DNA from 4 places in the Pseudoalteromonas sp. MelDa3 genome. Region 4 is predicted to be linked to each of the others. Evidence: predicted binding sites of a transcription regulator. Region 4 holds the regulator's gene; each other region holds the start of a gene.

What was found. The regulator sigma-54, encoded in region 4, starts transcription at its own class of promoters, with help from an activator protein. The targets are predictions, from matches to a motif close to GTTGGCACGNNNNTNGNNT.
Region 1: CXF89_RS05905 (DUF1328 domain-containing protein) is a predicted target of sigma-54. The motif match lies at 2,434-2,452, and genes of this name have one in related genera.
Region 2: CXF89_RS04415 (EF-hand domain-containing protein) is a predicted target of sigma-54. The motif match lies at 2,357-2,375, and genes of this name have one in related genera.
Region 3: CXF89_RS02990 (BON domain-containing protein) is a predicted target of sigma-54. The motif match lies at 2,404-2,422, and genes of this name have one in related genera.

The regions. Positions count from the first base shown of each region.
Region 1 is NZ_PJBR01000018.1:6,364-11,031, reverse strand. It holds gene oadA (sodium-extruding oxaloacetate decarboxylase subunit alpha) at 1-1,718, opposite strand, end outside; gene CXF89_RS05910 (OadG family protein) at 1,730-1,972, opposite strand; gene CXF89_RS05905 (DUF1328 domain-containing protein) at 2,492-2,665, shown strand; gene CXF89_RS05900 (hypothetical protein) at 2,724-2,915, shown strand; gene CXF89_RS05895 (YcxB family protein) at 3,048-3,515, shown strand; gene csrA (carbon storage regulator CsrA) at 3,566-3,757, opposite strand; gene CXF89_RS05885 (aspartate kinase) at 3,849-4,668, opposite strand, start outside.
Region 2 is NZ_PJBR01000011.1:42,389-47,056, reverse strand. It holds gene trkA (Trk system potassium transporter TrkA) at 1-1,315, shown strand, start outside; gene CXF89_RS04425 (EF-hand domain-containing protein) at 1,397-1,612, opposite strand; gene CXF89_RS04420 (EF-hand domain-containing protein) at 1,711-1,923, opposite strand; gene CXF89_RS04415 (EF-hand domain-containing protein) at 2,064-2,276, opposite strand; gene CXF89_RS04410 (flagellar brake domain-containing protein) at 2,741-3,400, opposite strand; gene CXF89_RS04405 (TrkH family potassium uptake protein) at 3,445-4,668, opposite strand, start outside.
Region 3 is NZ_PJBR01000008.1:82,566-87,233, reverse strand. It holds gene CXF89_RS03010 (5-carboxymethyl-2-hydroxymuconate Delta-isomerase) at 1-39, shown strand, start outside; tRNA gene CXF89_RS03005 (tRNA-Ile) at 361-437, opposite strand; gene CXF89_RS03000 (hypothetical protein) at 685-1,191, opposite strand; gene CXF89_RS02995 (YqaE/Pmp3 family membrane protein) at 1,571-1,729, opposite strand; gene CXF89_RS02990 (BON domain-containing protein) at 1,802-2,368, opposite strand; gene CXF89_RS02985 (LiaF domain-containing protein) at 2,697-3,359, shown strand; gene CXF89_RS02980 (VOC family protein) at 3,398-3,814, opposite strand; gene suhB (inositol-1-monophosphatase) at 4,091-4,668, shown strand, end outside.
Region 4 is NZ_PJBR01000007.1:113,918-118,585, forward strand. It holds gene rapZ (RNase adapter RapZ) at 1-780, opposite strand, end outside; gene ptsN (PTS IIA-like nitrogen regulatory protein PtsN) at 799-1,251, opposite strand; gene hpf (ribosome hibernation promoting factor) at 1,256-1,543, opposite strand; gene CXF89_RS02425 (RNA polymerase factor sigma-54) at 1,570-3,069, opposite strand; gene lptB (LPS export ABC transporter ATP-binding protein) at 3,139-3,864, opposite strand; gene lptA (lipopolysaccharide transport periplasmic protein LptA) at 3,861-4,406, opposite strand; gene lptC (LPS export ABC transporter periplasmic protein LptC) at 4,396-4,668, opposite strand, start outside.

The sequences.
Region 1 (4,668 bases), on a different contig from region 4:
GCAATTGTTCCGGTATGCGTAGCGCGTATTTCAGTTTCCATTTTCATGGCTTCCATAATAATCACTACATCACCTTCGTTAACAACTTGCCCAGCTTTTACTTTAATTTTAAAAATATTACCTGCTAACGGCGCATTAAGTGTTTCGCCCGATGCAACCGATGCAGACTGAGGAATGTGCTCAGAATCCTTTAAAGTTACTTCTTTGAGTTCACCACCTTGCGCTACAACTACATCGTAAACTTTACCGTCTACTTTTACGCTGTATTGCTCAGCTTTAACGCTACTATTATTTGAGCCTGATTTTGGTGCTACCTTATTGCTCTTATCTTCAACAGTAGGAATAGGCTCAAATGCATCAGGGTTATTACGATTTTTAATAAACTTCAAACCAACTTGTGGAAATAATGCATAAGTTAGTACGTCATCAATTTGCTCATCAGCAAGTGTTAAACCTTGCTCTTGCGCTTCTTTTAATAATTCAGCTTCAAGCGTTGCAAGCTCTGGTGCAATGTTATCTGCAGGGCGACAAGTAATAACCTCTGCTCCATCAAGCACACGCTCTTGTAGCTCTTTATTCATTGGTGCTGGTGTTAAGCCATATTCACCTTTTAATACGCCAGCAGTTTCTTTAGTAATTGTTTTATAACGCTCACCCGTTAGCACGTTAAGTACTGCTTGAGTACCTACAATTTGCGACGTGGGTGTTACTAAAGGTAAAAAGCCAAGATCTTCACGTACACGTGGGATCTCAAGTAAAACTTCATTAAGCTTATCTGCCGCGCCTTGCTCTTTAAGTTGGTTTTCCATGTTTGTAAGCATGCCACCAGGTACTTGAGCTAGTAAAATACGACCATCAACCCCTTTTAAGCTACCTTCAAATGCCGCATATTTTTTACGTACATCTCTAAAGTAAGCAGCAATTTCTTCTAGATGATTTAAATCAAGGTCAGTATCGCGCTCAGTTCCTTCAACTATCGATACAATAGTTTCAGTTGCTGTGTGTCCGTAAGTCATACTCATAGATGAAATAGCGGTATCAAGCATATCAATGCCTGCATCAATCGCTTTTTGATAAGTCGCAGTACTTAAACCAGTTGTAGCGTGGCACTGCATAGCGATAGGAACCGATACGGTTTCTTTAAGTGCTTTAATTAGTTTTTCAGCATCGTACGGCTTTAATAAACCCGCCATGTCTTTAATACAAATTGAGTGACAGCCTAAATCTTCTAATTGCTTAGCAAGAGTCAGCCACATATCAAGCGTATGAACAGGACTTACCGTGTACGAAATAGTACCTTGAGCATGCGCGCCTACTTTTATAGCCGCTTTAATCGCTGTTTCTAGGTTACGTACATCGTTCATTGCATCAAATATACGAAATACGTCAACGCCATTTTTATGTGCGCGTTCTACAAACTTTTCAACTACATCATCAGCGTAATGGCGGTAGCCTAATAGGTTTTGACCGCGTAATAGCATTTGCTGTTTAGTATTAGGCATCGCTTTTTTAAGCGCACGAATACGCTCCCAAGGATCTTCGCCTAAATAACGAATACACGAATCAAATGTAGCACCGCCCCACGATTCAATAGACCAATAACCTGCATCATCTAGCTTGCTAGCAATAGGTAGCATATCGTCTAAGCGCATACGTGTTGCGAGCAATGATTGGTGCGCATCGCGTAATACCAATTCTGTTAATTTTAATTTAGCCATGTGTGTGCCCCTTATTTATTATTTGATTTGTACTGAGCAATGGCAGCACTAATAGCAGCGATGTGCTCATTAGGCACACCTTGAGATTTAAAAGACGGTGATTTAGCTGGTGATGCCTCTGGTTCGCTATAGCGCGTCACCAAATTAGACATAAGCGTTACTGCACCAATTAATATCGACAGAAATACAAACACCCCAACCATACCAGTTAGCATTAAGCTACCAGCCGTTGTGAGTAGAGCACCTATATCCATTTTTCTCCCCCTTGAAACCCATATCGAAAATAAAAAATCGATTTAATTAAATATTTATTCACTGGATAATAACAAAACTAGTCGCTTTGTCTACATCTTGTAAATTGGTAAAACCAATTAAACTATAAACAACATAACACTCAACAAATTTACATGCCATAACCCAGCAATCATGCGCCCTACAATACATACAGAAAATAACGACTATAGCTAATAGTTATATGGAAGTTGTTAATTAACTATTCAACTTAATAAAAATAGCCGCCAAATTTTATAATAAGTACAAAAACACACATCAATTGTTAATTGGTCTTACCAAAAACATTATTTTTAGTGAATATTTACCGGTAACTTGTAACAGTGTGAATAACTTACATAACAAAGCGTAAAAATTACTAACTAACTAATAACTAAAAACACAGTTAAAAACCATAACTGTCTGATATAAGACAAAAATAAACTTTGGCATATAACTGGCATTAGTTATTGTGAGCAAATTTGATAACCAAGGAGAAAACAATGTTACGCTGGACAATTACATTTTTAGTTATTGCTTTAATCGCTGCAGTGTTAGGTTTTGGTGGCATCGCAGGTGCCGCAGCTGGTATAGCAAAAATTATATTTTTTATATTTTTAGTACTTTTAGTGATCTCATTAGTTTCAGGTGCACTACGTGGTAAATCACCCAGGTAGATAAAGCATTCAACTAACAAACACTAAAATTTAATTAATACTTACAAGGAATTACATTATGAATTCAACAACTGTAAAAGCAGCACTAATCGGTCTATTCGCAAGTTTCTTCATCATGGGTTGTGAAGACAATCATGCAGAAGACGCAGGCGAACGTATTGACGAAGCAGTAACTGACGTGCAAAACAAAGTAGAAGATGCATGTGAAAATGTTAAAGAAGGCGTAAACGCTGAAGAAACTAACTGTTAATTCTTCTTGTATCGCTAAAAAACGGCCTTAGGGCCGTTTTTTTGTGTCTGTAATAAAATCACTGACTATAAAGCTGCTCATTTAGCGGTTAGCTTGTTAAAATAAAAAAAACGATATTTAAAGCAAGGCAATATGGCATTTACAACAACCTACACACTAGATAAACCTTACTTTTACGAGTGCTTTGATGAGTCACTCCCGTACAGTAAGCGCGCCAAACCTAAGTACTTTTTACTTGTACTCCTCGTTGCGCTTGGTTTATTTGGCATTTATGTTTTAAACGATCATTACTTAGGATCGTTTATGATCATGCTAGGTGTACTAGAGTGCGTCGCTTTTTACTATCGCAGACCTTGGTGGGTAACCAGACAAATGCTCAGCAGAGCGTCAGGCTCTGAGGTAACACTTACCTTTGATGAGGAAGGCATTAAATCGGCTAATCATTACAAAAGCTTTCAGCTAACTTGGCAAGACATAAGCGAAGTAATAGATACTCAGCAAGGTATTATTATTAAAAATAAAAGCGGAATGCAGTACATTTCAAAACAAATACTAACCCCAGAAATACTCGCCTTTATAAACAAAAAAGCCACTCAGTGAGTGGCTTTTTGACTAGTTGAGTTAATTACTCAACTACGTATACGTGTTGATTAAGCATTGCCCGGATTAGGGTTCGACTTTTCAGCTTGTATGCGCATGTAAATCTCTTCACGATGCACTGATACGTCTTTTGGTGCATTAACACCGATTCGAACTTGATTTCCTTTAACACCTAGAACAGTAACTGTTACTTCGTCACCAATCATTAGGGTTTCACCTACTCTACGAGTTAGTATTAGCATTCTCTTGCTCCCATGTTCCAATAAAAATTATAAGATTCCGCTTAAACATACTAATGAAAATTAGACTGAAAAGTAAGTAAAAACTCTCAATCTATCCATTTTCTGTTAAAAATGCTTTGTGTAATGCACGAACTGCCAACTCTAGGTACTTTTCATCTATTAAAACTGAAATTTTGATCTCAGAAGTCGAGACTAAAACCACATTAATATTTTCCTGCGCTAATGCATCAAAAAATAAACTTGCTACACCAGAATGCGATTTCATACCCATTCCAACAGCAGAAACTTTAGCGACTGTTGGTAATCCGCTTATATTTTGAGCACTGAGTTGAGCTTGATCTTCGCTCAATAATTCAAGTGCTTGCAGATAATCATTCGAGTGCACAGTAAAAGCATAGTCTATTTTTTCAAAGATATGATTAACTTGATTAATCATATCTATTTCGATGCCATTATCAGCAAAAAGTTTCAATATTTTTGAAAGATATTGCGTACCGCTTGGCACACCATCTACTTTAATTAAACATTCGTCACGATTAAACGCAATCCCCGATACCACCTTGCTTGGCATATCGTTCTCCTCAAAACTTATTAATGTGCCTTCATCAGGATTAAAACTAGAAAGCACCCTAAGTGGCACATTGTGTCTACCTGCAGCTTCTACCGAGCGAATATGCAAAACTTTCGCGCCTAAACTTGCCAGCTCCAGCATTTCGGCAAAAGTAACTTGGCTCATTCTGCGCGCGTTAGGTTCAACACGAGGATCTGTAGTATATACGCCGTCAACGTCTGTATAGATCTGGCATTCGTCGGCTTTTATAGCCGCTGCTATTTCTACAGCCGATGTATCGGTGCCGCCGCGTCCAAGCGTTGTAATATTGCCCTCAACGTCACGCCCCTGAAAGCCAGCA
Region 2 (4,668 bases), on a different contig from region 4:
CGAACAAAACGAAATTACCGTTGTTGATATAGACGGTAACCGATTACGTGAACTTCAAGATAAGTACGACTTACAAGGGGTTATGGGCCACAGCGCGCATCCTGATGTATTACGCCGTGCAGGCGCTGAAGATGCCGATATGATTATAGCAGTAACCAGTTCAGATGAAGTGAACATGGTTGCATGCCAAGTGGCGTACAGTATTTTTAAAACGCCCACTAAAATTGCCCGCATTCGCTCAGAGCAATATTTAAAATACCGCGAAAAACTATTTCAAAACGATGATTTACCAATCGATCATTACATTGCCCCCGAAGCACTGGTCACTAAGTATATTCGCCGTTTAATTGACTACCCTGGTGCTCTGCAAGTATTGCAGTTTGCTGATGGCATGCTCTCGTTAGTAGCCGTAAAAGCTTACTATGGGGGTTTATTAGTAGGTTATGCGTTATCTGCACTTAAAGAACATATTCCTAATGTAGAAACTCGTGTTGCCGCTATTTATCGTCAAGGTAAAGCAATCAAACCACTGGGTACCACCGTTATTGAAGCCGATGACGAAGTATTCTTTATTGCCGCTACAAAACATATACGCGCGGTAATGAACGAGCTACAAAAACTTGAGCGTTCGTACAAAAAAATTATGATAGCTGGTGGCGGTAACATTGGGGCAGGCCTTGCCCGCTCACTTGAAAAAAACCACACCGTTAAACTAATTGAACGCAGTAAAGAACGTGCCGAGCAACTCTCAGAAATGCTCGATAACACGGTCGTTTTTTGTGGTGACGCATCTGATCAAGAACTGCTCTCAGAAGAGCATATTGAACAAGTCGATGTATTTATTGCCGTAACTAACGACGATGAAGCAAACATTATGTCGGCCATGCTTGCAAAACGTATGGGCGCACAAAAAACCATGGTACTTATTCAACGTGGAGCTTACGTTGATTTGGTACAAGGCGGCGAAATAGATATTGCCATATCGCCACAACAAGCAACTATATCAGCGTTATTAACGCACGTACGCCGTGGTGATATTGTTAACGTGTATTCACTGCGTAAAGGCGCAGCGGAAGCCATTGAAGCGGTTGCTCATGGTGATGAAAACACATCTAAAGTGGTTGGTCGTGCGATTGCCGACATAAAACTTCCTGCAGGTACAACCATTGGGGCAATAGTACGTAATGACGATGTGCTGATAGCTCACGATGATACAATTATTATGTCGGGCGATCATGTCATCATGTTTTTAATCGACAAAAAACACATTACCGTTGTAGAAAAACTATTCCAAGTAAGTGCTATATTCCTTTAACTAGTTACTCTAATCAGTTAATTTAATACACAAAAAAGCCGCTGACTAAGGCGGCTTTAATGGAGTATGCTTAAATATTGATTACTGTACTTTTGAAAACTCTTCTTTAGAGATTTCACCATTACCATCAGTATCCAAATCATCAAAAATCTTTACAAGCTGAGGGTTAACCTTTGCTTCTTCCATTGTAATAGCACCGTTACCATCTGCATCAAAAGAGGCAAAATCTACTGCGGCATATGCTGCTGATGAAGATGCTAAAACGATAACTACAAGTGTTGTATTTAATGTTTTCATAATAATATTCCTAGTAATATGGGAAGTCCTTTTCAAAGATCCCTGACTGTGAAAAATGTTTAATCTGAAAAGATTAATTAGTAATTAGTAATTAGTAATTAGTAATTAGCGAATTCTTCTTTAGAAAGCTCGCCGCTACCGTCGGTATCTAGCTCAATAAATTCAGCCATTAAATCGGTATCGACTGCCGCTTCGCTTGGGCTAATTGTGCCGCTACCATCGATATCAAGGCTGTCAAAATCTGATGCTGCAAATGCAGCGGAAGAAGATGCTAGTACTATAAGTGCTAATGCTTTATTTAAATGTTTCATAACTTAATCCTTCAATGTTCTATCAAAAAAATTGCTTCGTTTAACTTAAAACGTAATTTTTCACTTCCTAGTTATCCTCTTTCGTAAGCTCCCTTGCCTACTTAGGTTGTCTTTGGCAACTCAGGATAAATACTTTTTAATTAAGCTTCTGAAAATTCTTCTTTTGATAACTCACCATTTTGGTCAGTATCAAGCTCAGAAAACATGCTCATTAGCTTTGCATCAACTGATGCTTCTGCTTGGCTAATTGTGCCACTGCCGTCTACATCCAGTGTGTCAAAATCTGTTGCAGCAAAAGCGGCTGAAGAAGATGCAATAGCGATAAGTGCTAAAGTTTTATTAATGCTTTTCATAATATGTATCCTTCAAATTTATGTGTGTGCGATTAAGTATTTCACTTTGAATCACGATTTCGTTCAGTACACTTAGACTATTACAACTTAGATGCCAACATTTAAAAGTCAATAATTTTCAATGAGTTAAATTCAAAACGTACAACAAGAAGGCGTTTTTAGAATAATCATTGTTGCCCTTTAGCAACACGTTTTAAAGGGTCTACATTAAAACCATTAAAAACATATAGTTATGTTTATATAAAAAGATACATTTTTAAATGTATGGTTTTAAAAGGAGGGATTTAAAAGAATAATTGAGATAAATTTTAACGAGGAAGCTTTAATAACAAAAAATAAGCTGTAAAAAATAATACGTAATCATTTGTTTTATTTAAATAATAATTTTAATTATGAAAGAGAAAAAAACATTTTATAAATACTGACGTAAAATGCCTTTTTGTTGCAAATAAGCGAAAACCTATTTATTCAACGGTAGGCTCAAGCGCAGAAGGGTCTATAAAATGCTCTTTCATAAAGGCTTTCATTTCATCCTCGCTTGCTAGTAGCTTAATTCCACAGTGCACACCTGCGGCATGCTCTTTAACACTGCAAATTTCACCTTCAAAATCTTTATCACTGCTATTAAGTACGACAGTGCATTGCATATCTTTAATACTTTCAACTTGCTGATCGCCTCTAATATCAAACATTACACCAGTGAGTGAAATGTCTTTAATAAGGCCTTCAAGTACCCTATCGTCACTTAGTTTTAGCTTTGCAGGTAATAAGGTAGGTATGCGTGTTTGTGAGCGTAGCGCAAATAACTGCACTTGCTTTGGAAAGTTTATAAACACGAGTTTAGCGGGATGAGAGGCTACCGACATAATTTGCTGGCGAAACGCAATAACTTGCCCACCACTACCTTCAATAAGCGCTCTTACAACAACCATTACGCCATCACGTAAATAGTCACTCGCCGCAGGTAAACGCTTTGCATTGGGATAATTTAAAATAATAAACTGTTTATCGAGTAAACCAACTAATTCAGTTTTAACACGCTTACTGCTTGTAGGTGTTAATATTTCTAGGTCGACTAAGCTGCCTACACTTATATGCTTTAGCTTTTCTAAATTTGTTGGCATATCCCTTTCCCAATAGTTCGTAATTTAAAACTTAAGCCGCTCGTTTATCCACGCCAAAAAGTAGGCGTAAATAACACTAATAAAGTAAATATTTCTAAACGACCAAACACCATTGCAATGGTAAGCAACCATTTAGCACCATCGGTTATAGCGCCATAATGCGATGCTACATCCCCCAGACCTGGACCTAAGTTATTTAAACAAGCCGCAGTGGCTGAGAACGCAGTTATGTTATCCATACCCGTGCCCATAAGCGCTAACATAATAATAATAAACACCAACGCATATGCAGAGAAAAATCCCCACACGGCTTCTACTACTTTGTCTGGCAACGCCTTTCGACCCAGCTTGATTGAATATATAGCCCGTGGGTGCACCAAACGATTAAGCTCACGCACACCCTGCAAGTACAGTAAGAACACGCGCACTACTTTCATACCACCACCAGTAGAGCCTGCACAGCCACCAATAAAGCTCGAAAATATAAGTAAAATAGGTAAAAACAAAGGCCATGTTGAAAAGTTATCAGTAGCAAAGCCTGCTGTTGTACTCATAGAAACAGCCTGAAATAACGCCTGATCGAGGGTTTCATCGCCATTAGCAAATATTTCGTTAGAGGAAAGTACGGTAAAACAAATAACCACCAGCGCTAATTGAATACACAAAAATACCTTAAACTCAGGGTCTCGAATATAAACTTGTACGTTTCGACTCGCCACTGCCGCGTAGTGCAGGGAGAAGTTAACAGCGGCAATAATTAAAAAGAACACACAAATAAAGTTAATTACAGGGCTGTCAAAGTGCCCCATGGAAGCATCGTAAGTAGAAAAACCACCTATCGCGACCGTTGAGAATGCATGACATATCGCATCAAACCACTCCATCCCTGCTGCCCAATAAGCCAGCATACAAGCAATAGTCAGTGACACATAAATATACCAAAGGTGCTTTGCTGTATCGGCAATTCGCGGGGTCATTTTGGAATCTTTTACAGGCCCAGGTATTTCAGCGCGATATAACTGCATACCACCAACACCTAGCATGGGGAGTATAGCAACAGCGAGTACGATTATACCCATACCGCCAAACCACTGGAGTTGCTGGCGATAAAACAACACCGACTTGGGTAAGTACTCAATACCGGTAAGTACTGTAGCGCCTGTTGTTGTTAAGCCAGAGAATGCTTCAAACACCGCATCGGCGAGCGATAAATTAGGTTCTTGTAAAAATATAAGCGGCAAGGACGCAAACGCCCCAAGTACCAGCCA
Region 3 (4,668 bases), on a different contig from region 4:
ATTTACGATATTGAGCATGAGATATACCGTAAAAATTAGTTAACTCTTGTAGTTTTGAGCAATAGAAGTAAACACTAGCAAGTAAAAAGCCCCAATAGGGGCTTTTTTTGTATTCTGAAATCAGATGCAGCTCATTATTATTTACAAGACAGAGCATGAATAGCGTCCGATCTAACGCTGGAATTTAATAGTGCATTCGCACTCTTTCAAATTTAAGAAAGCTTAGCTTAATCTATGGATTAACTTTATTTAAATTATATTTATTATTAGGGGTAAATAAAGAATAATAAATTACACGATATTAAATTCATGTAGCATTAAATAATTTGAGTAGGTATTTTTTTGGAAAGTTTGTAAAAGTGGTGGCCCCTCCCAGACTCGAACTGGGGACCTAACGATTATGAGTCGTGTGCTCTAACCAACTGAGCTAAGGGGCCAACTTTTATATAACTGCTAGGCAGTTAATTTTTGAAGCGTTCAGTCACAGAGCGACTAAAGCGGGTTGCAGTATAAAAACTTTTTAGGTGCTTGTCACTACCAAACACCTTTATTTTAACAATCAGTAAGCTAACTGCTTAAATAGTAATCTTTTAGGTGGGTATAAGCATAAAATGTAAGATATTTCCCATGATATTTTCTGCATTAAATTATAAAAACCTTCCCCCCACATGTAGTCTTTTATATTTAACGCTCTACTTTTTTAAGTAAAGCTAACATATATGTGTAGGCATACAAGGCTGTAAAAAATATGCTTGGGGCTACTGTAAGTGCCAAATTAGGTGTCTGATTAATTACATTCACCATAATCACTAAGCTCGATTGAACAGTAATCGGAATAATAGGTGCAAAAAGTACACCTGCTATTTTTTTGTTACCTAAATACGAGGCGCTAGAGTTAATTGCATTATTGAAGCTTTGTCGTATTGCTACGTTTTGTGGTGTTTTAGAATGAAACATACAAATAATTGGAGTTACAAACGCAAGCGTTACATAACTAGACTTATACTTGTTGACGACCTTTTCTAAAATAAAAGTAAAAAACAGCGTTACAAATCCACTATACAAACCTTGTACTAATGCAGCTTGAAACGTGACAGATTTAGCAATATCTGCCGAACTATTTGCCCAGTAGGCCCAACTAAAATAAAAAACGAATGACACAACGCCTGACAGTATAAGTCGAATATTCAATTAGCTACCTCAATATGCGTAAAAACTTGGTTTAATGATAACACTAGAAGTGATGGTAATATTGCCACTTAATAATAGAGTAATTAATCGCGTATTGTAGATATATAAACAAACTAATGTTAAAGACTTCCTAAATGGCATCAATACAGAATCAGAACACTGCTGTTAGTTAGAAAGCTTAATTGAAGTAAACGATAGGTGTGGCTGAGGGAATGTTGGGAGTGAGTTACAAGAAATAAATCACTTAGTTTGAGTCAATTAAAAATTAGATTTTGATAAAAAATATTTACTTTAAAAACTGATATTGTGAGCCGATCAGTACTGAAGTTTTTATTTAGCTAAACCTCAGTAGTCGGCTTACACAATATATAATCTGTCATTATTTTTTCGCAATAATGTAGATTGCATGTATTAACCCTGGGAAATAACCTAACAGTGTTAATACAATATTTAACCAAAAATGCATACCTAAGCCAACTTGCAAAAATACACCTAATGGCGGCAATAAAACTGAAAGTATTATACGAATAATATCCATGATTAAACTCCATTTAAATTAAGCATTAAAAAGGCGTAAAGCCCAGTGTTAGTGGGCCTTAACTATACTGTGTTATTCAGCAGTAATAGATAGTTTATCAACTACGTCACGAACATCTTCAGCATTTTTAGCAATTTCAACTGCTAGCTGCTTTTCAGCTTCAGACTCTACTGAGCCATTCAGAGTTACTACACCGTTGTCGGTATCAACATCGATGTCTGTACCACCAACTTCTGAATCAAACAGGAAGCGAGTTGTGATTACAGTGGTGATTTTAGCGTCCGTTAAGTCGTTATCATCATCGTCCATCATGTCTTTGCTTCTATCTTTTGTGTCCATGCTTTTAACAACGGTAAGGCTGTTTTCAACATCAGATACGCCATCTAGGCTAAGTACAAGTTCTTCTGCTAGCTCTTTATCAAGCTCGCTATTAACTTTACCTGTAAGTACTACCTTGCCATTTTTTACATCAGTGTTAATGTCAAAGTTGTTTAGATTAGTGTTCATAAGTAGAACTGTTTCTGCCTTACCATCAATCCAAGCATCTTTACTTTCGTTTTCCCAGCTGTTTGCTTGGGCACCCATAGCCGTAGTACCAAGAACTAGAGCTGCGATAATAGATTTGTTAAATGTTTTCATAATCTTTCTCCTTTTGATTAAAGACACTTTAACTAATGCGAGCTTTAGGCCAACTTTATTTATATATATATTTCAATAACTTGATGTAATTTTGGGATAAGGCACTATCTATAGCTGTGTAACTATTTACAGGCTACTCGGTAAAACTTTCTCAAATAGTGAAAATAACTAGATAATTGCATTTTTGGTTAATCTATCGTTAATATAACAAAACATAAAACATCATTTAAAATTAAATCATTGATAATTAAGGTTATTATATTTGGTGCGTGCTTTGCATATAAACATCAAGAGCTGTATTAATAGTAAATATAATAAGGAATGCCCCATGTCTGTAAAAGTCGAAGACCGCCCAATAGAGCAAGTACGCGAACAAGTAATTGATCAATTAATTTATAATTACAGTCATGGGGTTATTTCTGTTGATGCATTTGAGAGACGCTTAGATAACGCGATGGATGCACCTAATAACGAAGCTCTTTTAGCCTTAGTAGAAGATTTAACACTTAATACTGATCAGCAATATAAAGCAGAAAAACAATCGCAATTTACACCACATTATAGTGCACAACAAAACAGTGATGATGATTTTACATTACGCAGCATTTTAGGCTCTAACGAGCGAAGCGGTCAGTGGGTCGTGCCAAAGAATATATATTTGAGTAACTTTATGGGATCGGTGGTGCTAGATTTTACCGATGCCATTTTTGCGCATCAAAATGTAACTATTCACGTTAACTGTATTTTTGGTAGTGATGAGATTTACGTACCAGAGCATGTAAATGTAGTGTCTAAAATGTTTTGTATTTTAAGTAGCCTTGAAAATAAATCTGTGTCGCTTAACAAACGCCAAGGTCCTACTATTCATATTGAAGGAAAGGCAGTAATGGGCTCAGTCGAAGTAAAAATAAAGCGCACAATTAAAGAAAAATTTATGAGCTTTGCTAATGAGCTAAAAACACAACTTGGCGCTGGAAATAATCGTTCATAAAGCCTCGTTAAGCACCGCACTTTGCGGTGCTTAACCTATTATAAATCGTTATTTCGCTCACTTGGGATATCACTTAAATATTCTACAAATTCTACTTCAAACCCTGCGGGGTCAATAAAATAAACATTCTTTCTAAAAGGGTTCTCACTACCTTGCTTACTTATCCCAAAACCCGTTTTATTTAAGCGTGCTACTACTTCATTTAAGTTACTAGTTACATAAGCAAAGTGTGCAAAACCAACTTGATGACCCGATAAGTTTCTGTTTTCACCCTCACCATGATCGCTTATCGCAATGTAATGCGTGTCATCTCCAAAGTGTACCCAGCGTCTTGGTTTTCCATGCCAATCGCCTCTGCCCTCACTTCTAATCGACCAATGTGGAAATACAGCGCGATAAAATTTAAGCATGCTATCTATATCACTCGCGACTAAGTTTACGTGCTCTAAATGCATAATGTTGTCCTATCAATTAAGTTAGGAGCACGATAAAACCTCAAGCTAACTTTAGGTAAAGCGTTATTTAAAATTAATTCGATTTAATAAACACATAAAGGAACATAATGACTTATTAATTGCTCATTATTATTTTTTAAAAATATATACACATTTCAATCTTGCATAAAAAACAAACATAAGTATTTGGGGTTTATTGTTTACTTTATGTCAAAAGTCGCTAAAATACGCCGGCTGAAATATATAAACGTTCTTTTACAACCCAAAGGTAATACCATGCATCCAATGTTAAACATTGCGGTTCGCGCTGCGCGCAACGCAGGCAAAATTTTACTTCGCGCAAGTGAAGATTTATCAAAAGTTGAAGTGCAACAAAAAGGCGCTAACGACTTAGTAACTAACATTGATAAAGAAGCCGAAGCCGTAATTCGTGACACTATTTTACAGTCTTACCCTACTCACTCTATTGTTGGTGAGGAATTAGGTGAGCATAAAGGCAAGGATGATGATTACCAATGGATTGTAGATCCTATCGATGGAACAACTAACTTCATCAAAGGTATCCCTCATTACGCGGTTTCTATCGCACTTAAAGTTAAAGGTCGTTTAGACCAAGCTGTTATTTATGATCCAATTCGTGGCGAGCTTTTCACTGCGTCTCGCGGACAAGGCACTCAGTTAAACAGCAAACGTCTACGTGTTAGCAAAACGACGGTCCTTGCAGGCACTGTACTTGCTACTGGCTTCCCTTTCAAAAACAAAAACCACATGGACGCATACACTGAAGCGTTTAAAGCATTGTTTGTACACACTGCAGACATTCGCCGCGCAGGTTGTTCTGCTTTAGATATGGC
Region 4 (4,668 bases):
AGTTTGCGCTAAATATACAGAGCGATGTTGTCCGCCAGTACACCCAATGGCAATGGTTAAATAACTGCGGTTATTTCGCTCTAAGTGCGGTAACCACGTTTGTACAAATGTTTGAATTTGCCATGTGAATTTTTGCACTATGCTGTGATTGGCCAAATAATCTTTAACGGGTTGATCTAACCCATTTAAAGGTTTTAATTCAGGTTCCCAATGTGGATTTGGTAAAAAGCGTGCATCAAATACATAATCAGCTTCTTTTGGTATGCCGTGTTTAAAACCAAACGATTCAAACGTGACAATCAGTTGCTTATCTTTTTTACCTAAAATCTTTTCACGAATAGATTCAGCAAGTTGATGAACGCTTAAATCAGTCGTATCTATCATAAAGTCGGCGCGGGTGATTAATACATCAAGTAATTCTTTTTCTTTTTTGATGGCTAAATCAAGAGGCAACGAGTCAATTGATAGTGGGTGTAATCTACGAGTTTCAGAAAAACGTTTGATCAATGTTTGATCGTCGCTATCTAAATAAAATAACGTAGGTTTTGCAAAGCCAGGCAAGTATTCAAGAATATCGTTAAATTCATCTTGTTGTTTAGGGATGTTCCGCACATCAATGCTAACAGCAATTTTATCGTAGCTATCAGACACACTGCGAACTAATGAAGGAAGCAAGTTAACTGGAATATTATCTACGCAATAATAACCTAAATCTTCTACAACGCGTAAAGCAACCGACTTTCCAGAACCAGAACGGCCGCTTATGATAATTAACTCCATTTAACACCCTTTATAAAACTATGATTGATTGACAATAACTTGGTAAAGCTCAGCATCTGATTTTGCACTGCGTAACTGTTTACAAAAATCTTTGTTGTTTAGTTTATCAGCAATAGTTGCTAGAGTCTTTAAGTGCTGCTGGTTATCGCCATCTGGTACGATGAGTGCGACGAAAATATCAACAGGGCGATTATCGATTGCATCAAAATTTATTGGAGTTTCGCTAACGAGTACTAAAGCCAAAGGCTCTTCTGCACCGCTCATTCTTCCATGAGGAATGGCAATGCCACGCCCTATACCTGTACTACCCAATTTTTCTCTGCTCATTAAAGCATTAAGAATATCTTGTTGCGGTAAATACGGAAGTTTGTCGTGAGCAAGTTCGCTAATGAACTCTAAAATTCTTTTTTTGCTATTAAAAAGGACCGCAGCTTTGCTGCAGTCCTGGCATATAAGTGAGCTTAATTTCATCATATTAGTGTCGAGCAAGCTTCTCTTTGTGTTTAATTACTTGTCGATCGAGCTTGTCGATCAACGAGTCAATGGCGGCATACATATCTTGATGTTCTGTAGAGGCAAATAACTCAGCACCGCTTACGTGTATGGTGGCTTCTGCTTTTTGATTTAATTTTTCTACATCGAGAATGACATGAACATTATTAATATGATCAGAGTGTCTTTCTAGCTTCGCAAATTTGGTATTAATATAGTCTCTTAGTGAATCGGTTAATTCTACGTGACGACCAGTTAAGTTTAGTTGCATAAGCATTACCCTCTTTTTTTTGCGTCTTAAATCAAACTTTTACGTTGATTTGACGGTGGAATAGCCAGAGATTCGCGGTATTTTGCGATTGTACGTCTCGCTACTTTAATTCCTTGCTCAGCCAATATATCCGCTATTTTGCTATCACTCAATGGTTTTGCTGAGTTTTCTGCTGCGATTAATTTTCGGATAAGCGCACGGATTGCTGTAGATGAACATTCACCACCGTTTTCGGTGCTTACATGGCTTGAGAAAAAATATTTAAGCTCAAATATACCACGGGGTGTGTGCATATACTTTTGGGTTGTTACGCGCGAAATTGTTGATTCGTGCATTTCTACCATTTCAGCAACATCATTTAAAACCATTGGTTTCATGGCTTCAGGACCGTGTTCAAAAAAGCCTTGTTGTTGCTTAACAATACAATTTGTTACTTTTAATAGCGTGTCGTTTCTACTTTCTAAGCTTTTAATAAACCATTTAGCTTCTTGTAAATGCGAGCGAATAAACTGGCTGTCACCACTGGATTTTACAGTGCGAGACATTGCCGCGTATTGGCTATTAACACGAATTTTAGGCATGCTGTCTGGGTTTAACTCAACAACCCAGCGGCCTTTAATTTTTTTAACTGACACATCAGGAATAACATACTCAGATTCTTCTCTTACAATAGTATCTGCAGGTTTAGGGCTAAGAGTATGTATTAATGTCATTACTTCCTTAAGCTCTTCTTCTTTGAGCTTAGTTTTCTTCATTAATGTACGATAGTCACGAGCAGCTAATAAATCAATATGCTCGGTTAAAATCATTTTTGTTTCATTAATGTAAGGTGTTTCTTTATCAAACTGGTTAAGCTGAATACACAAACACTCTTGTAAACTACGTGCAGCAATACCAACAGGATCAAACAGTTGGATGCGTTTTAATACAGCTTCAATTTCATCAAGTTCGACTTCGTTATCATCTTCGTTTTCTTGATTAAAGCTTTCTAAAATCTCTTCGCAGCTTAGTGTTAAAATACCTGAATCATCGACGGCTTCTACAATCGCAATAGCAATAGCTTCGTCTGTAGGGCTAAATGGCGTTAGTTGTAACTGCCACATTAAATACTCATGGAGCGTTTCAGTAGAGGCGCCTTGGTATATTGATTCGTCTTCAGGCATCGGACCCGATGATGCTGCTGGGGCGGCACTCATGTACTCATCCCAACTAACATCCATAGCCATGTCGTCACTTAGCGTGTCTTTTGCAAGTGCTTCACCACTATCTTGTTCGTATTCACTTGGAGCATCATCGGCAGATGCGCTAACAGTTATGTCATCTGTATCTGCTTTTTGCTCGTTTTTACCTGCAGCGTCTTCTGAATAGTCTGCTTCTTCAACCTCTAATAGCGGGTTGCTGTCGAGAGCTTCTTGTATTTCTTGCTGGAGATCCAATGTACTGAGTTGCAACAAACGAATAGCTTGTTGCAGCTGTGGAGTCATTGTAAGTTGCTGGCCCATGCGCAGCTGTAGTGATTGCCTCATGTATCTCTAACAATCCTTTTATGTTGTTATAATTAATACTAGCAGATGCTTAAAGACATGGCGTAAATGTTACAGCCTAAATTGCTCGCCTAAGTAAACATCGCGTACTGTTTTATCATTTAATACGTGTTCTGGAGTACCTGATGCAATCAGCTCCCCATGAGAAACAATGTAGGCTTTTTCACAAACATCAAGGGTTTCTCTTACGTTATGATCGGTAATTAATACACCAATCCCACGATTTTTAAGATGTTCTATTATTTTCTTTATGTCTAATACCGAAATCGGGTCAACACCTGCAAATGGTTCATCCAGTAATATAAATTTAGGATCTGCTGCCAGCGCACGTGCTATTTCAACACGACGACGTTCGCCTCCTGACAATGCCATACCTTGGCTATCACGAATGTGTTGTATGCTAAATTCATCTAATAATTTATCGAGAGTGTCTTCTCTAGCTTGTTTATTTAACTCTTTGCGCGTTTCTAAAATGGCCATTAAGTTTTGATAAACAGTCAGCTTTCTGAATATTGAAGACTCTTGCGGTAAGTAGCCAATGCCTAATCTAGCACGACTATGCATAGGTAAAAGAGTAATATCGTTATCGTCTATCGATATTTTACCTTTGTCGCTAGGTACAAGTCCTACTATCATATAAAACGTGGTGGTTTTACCTGCACCGTTAGGGCCAAGTAAGCCAACAATACTGCCAGCTTTGACTTCAAGGCCGACGTTTTTTACAACTTCACGGCCTTTATAGCTCTTTGCTAATAGTTCAGCTTTTAATGTACTCATGGTTGACCTTTGTCGCTTTTTTTACTTTTTTTAGTCTCGATTGGCACTAAAATTGTGTGAACGCGGTCAGTTGAGTTTTCATCTTTTTCGGCACTGATTAGCTGCTGCTCTATATCGTAGGTAATGCTTTTAGCATTTATTTTTTGTCCCGCTTGCGATACTTGTGCATTACCAACAAGCGTTAAAAAACGCTTAGATACATCATAACGTACTTCGTCAGCACTGGCGCTCATAGTCGTGCCATCTGATTGCTTTTCTTCAAAGTACGCAGGGCTACCTGTAGCAATTAATAATTGTTTATTATCACCAAGTTCATCGCGTTTATGTACTTCTAAGCGGTCGGCTGTGATACGGCGATTACCGTGAATAATTTCAACGTTTTTCTCAAAAATCCCGACATTAGCTTTTAATTGACCTTCTTGCTTATCGGCGCTTATTGAAATTTGATTTGCAGCCGGTTGCGTATTTTGCTCTGCAGCACTACTATTAAACGCTAGTATAAGTGTAGGAATAATAAGTGATTTTAATATTTTATTGGTCATAATATATGGTTCGCGTATGGTTAATTAGTTTTATCACTTCGGTTTTTAAGTCGGCTTCTAGGCCTTTACCAGTGATTTTTAAATTGGGTCCAGTGATGATAACGGGTTGCTCCGAACGCATTGTTAATAGCTTTATATCTACCTGAATATTATCAGCATTGATTTTGTCTATCATGGCGTTATCGGTTAAGTTTTTGGCAACCACATTGCCTTCTAAAATTAATTGTTTGTCTTCGTATAATGTTGCTTCGTCTGCATTTAT